Regions from separate parts of the Micromonospora sp. DT63 genome, predicted to be linked through region 3. Evidence: riboswitches for the same ligand, from Rfam matches in the RefSeq annotation. Region 3 holds a riboswitch; each other region holds the start of a gene.

Region 1 (2,177 bases), on a different contig from region 3:
TCGGGATGGCGCTCGCCGCGATCACCGCCACCCGGCGGGCCACCGGCGACCCGCAGCGCACCTTCGGGCTCTACCGCCTCGAGGTGCTCGCCGCCCTGGCCAACGCCGTCCTGCTCTCCGGCGTGGCGGTCTACGTGCTGATCGAGGCGATCGGGCGGTTCGGCGACCCCCACGAGGTGCTGACCGGCCCGATGCTCGCGGTGGCCGTCCTCGGCCTGCTCGCCAACGTGGTCGCGTTCGCGCTGCTGCGCGCCGGCGCCCGGGAGAGCATCAACCTCCAGGGCGCCTACCTGGAGGTGCTCGGCGATCTGCTCGGCTCGCTCGGCGTGATCGGCGCGGCGCTGCTCATCGCGGTCACCGAGTGGTGGTGGGCCGACCCGTTGGTAGCGGTCGCCATCGGCGTGTTCATCCTGCCGCGCACCTGGCGGCTGGGCCGCGCCGCCGTCCGCATCCTGGTGCAGGCCGCCCCGGAACACCTCCAGGTCACCGCAGTGCACGACCGACTGGCCGCGGTGCCCGGCGTCGTCGAGGTGCACGACCTGCACGTCTGGACGCTCACCTCGGGCATGGAGGTGGCCTCCGCACACCTGATCATGGCGCCCGGCGGGGAGGTCGGCGCGGTGCTCACCGCGGCGCGCAGCGCCCTGCGGGAGGACTTCCGCATCGAGCACGCCACGCTCCAGATCGAGCCCGGCGCCGCCCCGGACGCCTGCGGTTCGATCGAGTGGTGATCCCTTACCTGACGAAATGACCGTTCAGCAGTCATTTTGGGTGGTGGCGCGGACACCTTCCGTCACATCGACTGCACACGCCCCACCTGCACCGGTAGGCTCGTCCCCGGCCACCACCCGGCGGCGCCCTCCCGGCGCCGGTGGCGGCCGCCGCCTAATCACCCGAGAGGGTGAACCGGGGAACCATGTTCCTGGGGTGCATCCGCGTCAGCGGTAGGGATCTTCCGTCCCGAACCCGTCAGCTAACCCGGTCGGCGGCTGACGGAAGGACATGCGTAGTGGCACCAGCACGACCACCCGCCGCCCGACTCGCGGCACTGATCGTCATGATGGTCACCCTCGGCGTCGCCCTCCCGGTGGGCGCCGCCACCGCCGCTCCCCCCGGCGGCCTGCGGGCCGCCGCGGCACCCGACGGCGACGAGGAGGGCGGCACCCCCGCGCTGCGGGCCCAACTGGAGGCCGCCAGCAAGGGCTACCTGGACGCGAAGCGCGCCCTGGACACCTCCGTCCAGCGACAGCAGCAACTCGCGGCAAAGCTGAAGACCACCGAGGCCGAGATGACCGTGCGCAACGGCAAGGTCGGCGAGATCGCCGGCGTGGCCTACCGCACCGGCCGGCTCAGCACCGTCTCGGCGCTGCTCAACACCAACACCCCCGAGGGCTTCATGGACCGGGCGGCCGCGCTGGACGTGGTGGCCGCCAACGAGGACCGGGTGCTGCGCGACCTGCACGCCACCCGGGACGAGGCCAACCGCACCCGCACCGCCCTGGACGGCGAGATCCGCGAGCAGCGCAAGCAGGTCGAGGTGATGGCCAAGCGCAAGGAGCAGGCCGAACGGGCCCTGACGGTGGCCACCAGCAAGCCGCGCACCACCGCCGCCGACACCAGCTCCAACCGGGGCACCTCCACCGCCAACGCCCAGCCCGCGCCGCGCAACTCCGACGGCTCCTGGCCGTCCGAGTCGTGCAGCATCAACGACCCCACCCCGGCCAGCGGCTGCATCACCCCCCGCACCCTGCACGCCCTCAACCAGGCGAAGGCCGCCGGCTTCACCCGGTACGTCTCCTGTCACCGCTCGGGCGGCTCGGGCGAACACCCGAAGGGTCGGGCCTGTGACTTCGCCGCGCAGAAGGGCGGCTTCGGCGGGGACGCCACCGGCGGCGACAAGACGTACGGCAGCAACTTGGCCGCCTACTTCATCCGCAACTCCGACCGGCTCGCCGTGCTCTACGTGATCTGGTACAGGCAGATCTGGCTGCCCAGCAGCGGGTGGAAGTCGTACAGCGGGGGGAACGGCGACCCCTCCAGCGACCACACCAACCACGTACACCTGTCGGTGTACTGACCCTGTCGGTGGCCGGCGCACCGTCGAGCGGGTGCGCCGGCCCCGGGTACGTCAGCGGACGTACCCCGGACGTCGCCGGCGGTCGGACGACCCGGCCGGG
Region 2 (2,177 bases), on a different contig from region 3:
CATCACAGCAGGTCGACGGTTTAGCCGGCGGCTCACGGGTGACCCTTGGGGGGGAACAGCCTGACGAGGGGGGCCACCATGTCCGACGACACCAGCAACCGACCGAGCCGGCACGCCGAACGCCCGCACGACGTGACCGACCCCCTGCTCTGGCAGTTGGCGGTCGACGTGCTGAGTGCCCACGAGCCCGACGAGGAGGGCCACTGCCGCAACCTCCAGTGCGCCGGCCAGTCCTGGCCGTGCTCGGCCCGCGCGGGTGCCGAGCAGTCGCTCCGGCTGGCCCGCAGGACTCCCGGCGCGGTCGAAATGACCATCGGCGGTGACGACGCCGGCACGGGCTGGCCCGGCGAGGCCGCGGCACCCGCCGGCCGGTGGGACCGCAGCGCCAACGCGGTGGCGTCGCGCCGGGAGTCGAGGGCCTCCGCCCCCGCGGCGTAGCCGCGACGACACCCGTTGCTCAGAGGCGATCAGCGCCCGACGAACGACCGAACGCTCGGCCGGTGACCCGGCCGAGCGTTCGTGTGTCGTACGTCAGAGGGCGAGCCGCTGACCCGGGAAGATCAGGCCGGCGTCGGCGCCGATCAGCTGCCGGTTGCGCTCGTACAGGGCCTCCCAGCCGCCCGCCTGGTGGTGGCTGTCGGCGATCTCCGACAGGGTGTCCCCCGGCTTGACGACGTACGTGTCGCCGCCGGCCGCGGGGGCGGTGCGCTCGTGGTTGCGGGTCGCCGGCCGGTCGCCGCGCGACGACCGCTCCTTCGGCGCGGTGGACCGGTCCTTCGGCGCGGTGGACCGGTCCTTCGGCGCGGTGGACCGGTCCTTCCCGGCGGTGGACTTCGAGGACTTCGCGGCGGAGCCCGACGAGCCACCCTTGCGGCCACAGGTCGGCCACGCGCCGATGCCCTGCCCGTCGAGCACCTTCTCGGCGATGGCGATCTGCTCGCCGCGGCTGGCCAGGTCGGCGCGGGCGGCGTACTTCTTGCCGCCGTAGCCGGCCCAGGTGCCCTGGGAGAACTGCAGGCCGCCGTAGTAGCCGTTACCGGTGTTGATCTTCCAGTTGCCGCCGGACTCGCACTGGGCGATCGCGTCCCAGTTGACACCGGCCTGGGCCGGGGCCGCGGGCCCGAAGAGGGCGACGGCGCCGGTGACCGCGCCGACGGCCAGGGTGCCGACGGCGACGCGGCGGGTGGTGACCCGTCGATGACGGGGCGTGTAGACAGACGTCATGTGTGGTTCCTCCACGCCGGCGAGGTGAGCTGTCGGGTTCGGGCCGAGGAGCCCGGCCGCACGGTGGCGGCTTCACCCCGAGGTGACATGCACCGAGGAACGTGGGTCCCCCGCTCCTGCCCGGGGTTCTGGTATCCGACGACCGGGGGCAGGATTTGGCGTTGCCGGTCGTGGTGTCCACGGTGGTGGACTCGACCGACGGTAGGCACGGTCGGTGACCCTCGCCCAACGCTTGTGAACTTGTTCACCGGTGCACGCGGGGCGCCTCTGCCAGCGGTTGCGGACGACGCGCGGCTGTGCACCGACCATGATGGACCGATTCCGATCAGGCCCGGATGTCACCGTCCGTACGCAGCCCGGAGGTGATGCGACGGAGCAGTTCGACGTGTCCGGGCGACGCGGAGGACCGGGTGTCGTGACCGAGAGCGGAGTAGACCACCCCGGCTGGGACCGAGGGCGCGCGCCCACACCGGTGGGCGGGTGGCGCCGCCCTCCTCGTGCGCGCTCCTTGCGAATTGACGTTCGGGCAGGAAACCGTAGATCGGCGGCCGCGATGCTCGAAGACGCACCGGGTCGATCCCGGTAACCTTCCCAGGAGGAGAGCATGTCGATCCACCGGAGCCGCATCGGCCGCCGCAGCGCCGCCGCCACCCTCGTGACCGTCCTGGCCAGCGCCGGCCTGACCCTGCTCGCACCGACCGCCGCACAGGCGTCCAGCCCCTGCACCAGCCTGACCTTCTACCGGGTCGGCGGCTATCCGGGCGGCGCGGACATGCACGTGCCGACCATCGGTTGGCAGACCGGGAACAAGCAGTGTTATCTCACCTACGGCCACTCGAACTCGGCCGTGCTGGTGCTTCAGGAGGCGCTGAACAACTGCTACTCGCAGTCGCTCTCCCTCGACGGCAACTACGGCTCGAAGACCCGCGAGGCCGTCCGGTACGCCCAGCACC
Region 3 (2,177 bases):
GGCGGACACCGCCGCCCGCCGCTTCGTCGGCTCTGGCGCGCTGCCCACTCCGCGCACCCCGCGGACACCCGCCGAGTACGCCTGCCGGGAGCGCTACCTGCACCGTGCGGCGATGGCGGCGTACTGGCGGGGCGATCTGACCATGGCGCAGCTCAGTGACGTGTTCGCCCACCGGCGCGGCTGGGATTCCCGGCGGCACCCGGCCGAGCAGGAGGTGCTGCTCAGCCGGGCGATCCGGGACGCGAGACTGGCCGACTACCAGGCCGCCGCCACGGCGGAGCGGGCCGCCTGGCGGGACGCGGAACTGGCCGCCGAGTCGGCGCGCACCCTTGCCGAGGAGGCGTACGCGGCAACGGCGCGGCTGCGGCCCAGCCCGGCCCTCGCCCGACCCGGGGCGAGCGGGGCGTCCCGTCCCGCCCCCGTGGCACGGTGGCGCCCGGCTAGCGCGAGTTGAGCCTGATCCGTTACGTGAGCCCGGTCACGTCGTTCGGAATTCGGGCGTCCGACGCGTTGTGCTCGATATTTCCCGTGATTGTGGCGCGTTATCGGCGGCCTGTCCGGTTGTCGCCCGTAGGCGTCTCCGTAACCGGTTGTCCCATCGAGTCACATCATCGGCAATACGCGCAGAAATTGCTGCACCGAATCGGGTTTACGCAGGCGAACCTGGCTTGGCAGGCTGCGAACAGGCCAGTAGTGTCGTCCCGTCCGGTGCGGTAACCGATCGCAACAGGCGACGCCGCGCCGACCCGCTCAATCGTGATTAACGAACCGGGGACCCATCAGTAAGTCTGGGGTGAATCCGCGAGCCACGGCCCGCGGTAGGGCGATCTTCCCGCCCGAATCCGTCAGCTAACCCGGTAGGCGGTGTCGGAAGGAGTTCCAAACCCGTGCAGCACCTTTCCACCCCTCGGTTGTTCCCACGCCTCCACGGCGCAGCGGTGCCCCCGCTCATCCGTCCAGTGACGGTGAGCTGACCCCCGGGTCATCGCCTTTCCCGCCCGGTCCCGCCGGGCGTTTCCCTGAGCGGTTCACCATCCGCGGACCACTGTCCGCGCGCTGGCGCCTGCCCGGATACCGGTCCGGCCCGTGGGTGTGCCGCTCTCCCCCGATCCGTGGAGGACCCCGTGAAGCACACCATGCAGCGTCAGCTCCGTCGCCTGGCGACCGAGCGCCGGTACCAGATCGTCGCCACCTCCGCCGCGGCCCTCGTGATCGCCACGACCACCGGCGCCCTGCTCACCGGCGCCGACGACGCGCCGGCCAACCACCGCACCGCGACCACTGTCGCCGAGATGCGCAGTGACACCGCCGTTCCCCTCGGCGACGCGCGCGACGCGTCCCCCAGCGCCGCGCCGACGACCGCCGCCCCAGCCACCAGCGCCGCGTCGCCCGCCGCCAAGGCCAGCGCCAACCCGGACCTGACCCGCAAGCCGCAGCCGCCGAAGCCGCCCGCGACCAAGGTGCTCGACTACGACTACGAGGCGCAGAACACGTACTACAACTGCGGCCCCGCGGCGACCCGCAACGCGCTCAGCGCCACCGGCATCGACCGCACCCAGGAGGAACTCGGTGCCGAGCTGGGCACCACCGAGATGGGCACCAACTCGGCCGAGGACACCACCCGAGCGCTCAACGCCGAGGTGAAGGGCTCCCCGTACCGGACCCGGATGTTCGCCGGCACGCCCAGCCCGGCCCAGATGGACCGGCTCCAGGCCGATGTGGTCAAGGCCATCACCGACGGCCGGGGCGTGGTGGCCAACGTCGTCGGCGACGCCACCGACACCGACGGCGGCTGGCACTCCTACGGCGGCGGTCACTACGTCGCTGTCGTGGGGTACAAGGACAACGGCCGGACCGTGCGGATCGCCGACTCGGCGAACCCGGCCGACCCGTCCTACTGGATCACCACGATCGACCTTGCCAACTGGATGGCCACCCGCGGGTACTCCGCCTGACCCAGGCACGTAGACCGCCGCGGGCGTCGTCCCCCACAAGGGGCCGGCGCCCGCGGCCGCATTCCGGCAGCCGCCATCGACGACTCTCGTACCCGGCCGCGAACCGTGGCAGACTGCGGCCGTGGTGGATGAATCGGGTGGCCGCACCGGTCGCCGGCCCGTCCTGCTGCTGCTGCACGGGATGGGGGCAACCGGAGACGTCTGGCTGCCGTGGGCGCCGTT
Region 4 (2,177 bases), on a different contig from region 3:
GCCCGTCGGGGCGGGCGAGTCGTCGTAGGCCCAGCCGGTCCAACCAGGACCGCTGGGGCTGGACCGCGCGGGCCGGCAACGTCACTCGCTGGCCGTCGTCGGTCACGCGGGACTCGCCGGCGCCGATGGTGGTGAAGACCTCGTCGGCGAAGGCCGCCGCGGCGTCGGCGCTGTCCGCGCCGGCGTACCGGGCCACCGCGCCGTACCAGGTCGCGGGGTCGGTGCCGGCACCCACCGGGGCGCCCACCTCCCGTTGGTACGCGGCCAGCAGCGCCGCCCCGCCCCGAATGTTTGTCGTCGGGTCGCTGCGCAGCGCCTCGGGGGCGGCCCCGGTCAGCGCGGCGGCGGCGTCGACGGTCTGCAACGCGGCGGTGGGCGGCGCGGGATCCGTGGCCGTTGCGGGTGCCATGGGGGCACGGGAGTCGTCGCCGCGCGGATCCTCGGCGCCGGCGTCGTGGTGGCCGCGCGCGGGTAGGGCGGCCACGTGGCGGGCATCGGTCAGGTGCATCGGTCCGTAGCCGCCGCTGGTGCTCGGGGTGCCGGCGTTGCTGTCCCAGCGGGACTCCAGGTAGGAGACCCCGAGCAGCACGGCGGTCGGCACGCCGTACTCGGTCGACGCGGCGGCGTACTGCTGCTGACGGTCGGCGGAGGGTGCTGCGGAGGCGGTGCCGGCGCTCAGCGGTACGGCGGCCGTGGCGATGACCACCGCGACCGCGAGCGATGCGCGCCGGCCGGCGGACAGGGTTGGACTTTCCATCGAACCCCCTAGATTTGACTGGTAACTGTGTCGTCACCTTCGCGCCGGTCGGGAGTCTGCGTCAATACCTTTCCATATATCAAACTGCATCGAAAGAAACCTTCACACACGCTCGGTGATCTCTTCCAATCGGTACGGAGTGTCACGGCCGCACGGGTTGCGGATCGGTAACGGCCGTCTCTACTCTGGTCATTTGTCGGCCCGGTAGCAGGTCCGCCCATCCCGGGCGGTAACGGACCGACACCGCCGAGTCGCTTTCGAGCGAGCCGGGGACCCAGGTTCCCCCGGGGTGAATCCGCAGCCAATGCGGTAGGGCGCCAACTTCCCGCCCGAACCCGTCAGCTAACCCGGTAGGCGGTCGGGAAGAAGGAGTACGGAACCCCGGTGGCCCTCCATGCCCCGCGGCCGTCGTCCGAACGGTCGGCCCCGGCCGACCCGACGTCGACAGTGCCGCGTCCACGCTGGTCCCGCTTCACCACCGCCCTCGCCGCACTGGTCGGCGTTGCCGTCGTCCTGACCGGCAGCGCCACGGCGGCCCACGCGGACCCGTCCGTCGCCGAGATCGAGCGCCAGATCGACGCCGACTGGAACAAGCTCGAACCGGTAATCGAACGGCACAACGCCACCCGCGCGGACCTGGCCGCCAAGCGCAAGCAGGCCGACGCGCTCGCCGCCCGCATCGCGCCCCTGGAGCGCCAGGTCGACGCCGCGATGAACAAGGTCAGCGCGCTGGCCGTGCGCGCGTACATGGGCGAGAACCTGTCGACGGTCAACACGATGCTCGGCAGCCGGTCGCCCGGCGAGGTGGTCGGGCAGCTCGAAATGCTCGACCGGTTCGCCCACAACCAGCAGCAGGACGTCCGGCAGGTCGCCGATCTCCGCGACGAGCTGGCCCGGCAGAAGGCGCCGCTCGACGAGATGGTGGCCCAGCTGACCCGGACCGAAGCGCAGCTGGCGGCGAAGAAGAAGCAGATCAACGACGAGATCGACAGGCTGCAGAAGCTGCGCCTCAAGGTGTACGGCAACGGCGGCGGCGGTCCCCTGCGTCCGGCGCCCTGCCCGGCCAGCTACCCCGGCGGCGGCGCGGGCATTGCGGTCAAGTTCGCCTGCGCTCAGATCGGCAAGCCGTACGTGTGGGGCGCCGAGGGTCCGAACTCGTACGACTGCTCCGGGCTGATGCTCGCCGCGTGGGCGAAGGCCGGTGTGTCTCTGCCGCACAACGCCGCCGCGCAGAGCCGGGTGACCAAGAACGTCAGCAGAGGTGATCTGCGCCCCGGTGACCTGGTCTTCTACTACAGCGACATTCACCACGTCGGCATGTACGTCGGCAATGGCTGGGTGGTGCACGCCTCCCAGGCCGGTGTGCCCATCAAGATGAAGAAGGTCGACGACGGGCCGATCCACAGCTACGGCCGTCCCG

The links. Region 3 has a riboswitch for cyclic di-AMP ahead of ACLQ27_RS22095 (C39 family peptidase). Riboswitches for the same ligand answer to the same signal wherever they lie in the genome.
Region 1: another riboswitch for cyclic di-AMP. It lies ahead of ACLQ27_RS19615 (coiled-coil domain-containing protein); the one in region 3 lies ahead of ACLQ27_RS22095 (C39 family peptidase).
Region 2: another riboswitch for cyclic di-AMP. It lies ahead of ACLQ27_RS24250 (transglycosylase family protein); the one in region 3 lies ahead of ACLQ27_RS22095 (C39 family peptidase).
Region 4: another riboswitch for cyclic di-AMP. It lies ahead of ACLQ27_RS13610 (NlpC/P60 family protein); the one in region 3 lies ahead of ACLQ27_RS22095 (C39 family peptidase).

What each region holds. Positions count from the first base shown of each region.
Region 1 is NZ_JBNCKQ010000005.1:118,487-120,663, reverse strand. It holds gene ACLQ27_RS19620 (cation diffusion facilitator family transporter) at 1-731, shown strand, start outside; cyclic di-AMP (ydaO/yuaA leader) riboswitch at 873-1,004, shown strand; gene ACLQ27_RS19615 (coiled-coil domain-containing protein) at 1,010-2,077, shown strand.
Region 2 is NZ_JBNCKQ010000007.1:53,799-55,975, forward strand. It holds gene ACLQ27_RS24245 (hypothetical protein) at 79-438, shown strand; gene ACLQ27_RS24250 (transglycosylase family protein) at 532-1,224, opposite strand; cyclic di-AMP (ydaO/yuaA leader) riboswitch at 1,224-1,368, opposite strand; gene ACLQ27_RS24255 (peptidoglycan-binding domain-containing protein) at 1,829-2,177, shown strand, end outside.
Region 3 is NZ_JBNCKQ010000006.1:119,365-121,541, forward strand. It holds gene ACLQ27_RS22090 (hypothetical protein) at 1-454, shown strand, start outside; cyclic di-AMP (ydaO/yuaA leader) riboswitch at 738-879, shown strand; gene ACLQ27_RS22095 (C39 family peptidase) at 1,113-1,955, shown strand; gene ACLQ27_RS22100 (alpha/beta fold hydrolase) at 2,077-2,177, shown strand, end outside.
Region 4 is NZ_JBNCKQ010000003.1:281,598-283,774, forward strand. It holds gene ACLQ27_RS13605 (N-acetylmuramoyl-L-alanine amidase) at 1-757, opposite strand, end outside; cyclic di-AMP (ydaO/yuaA leader) riboswitch at 992-1,128, shown strand; gene ACLQ27_RS13610 (NlpC/P60 family protein) at 1,142-2,177, shown strand, end outside.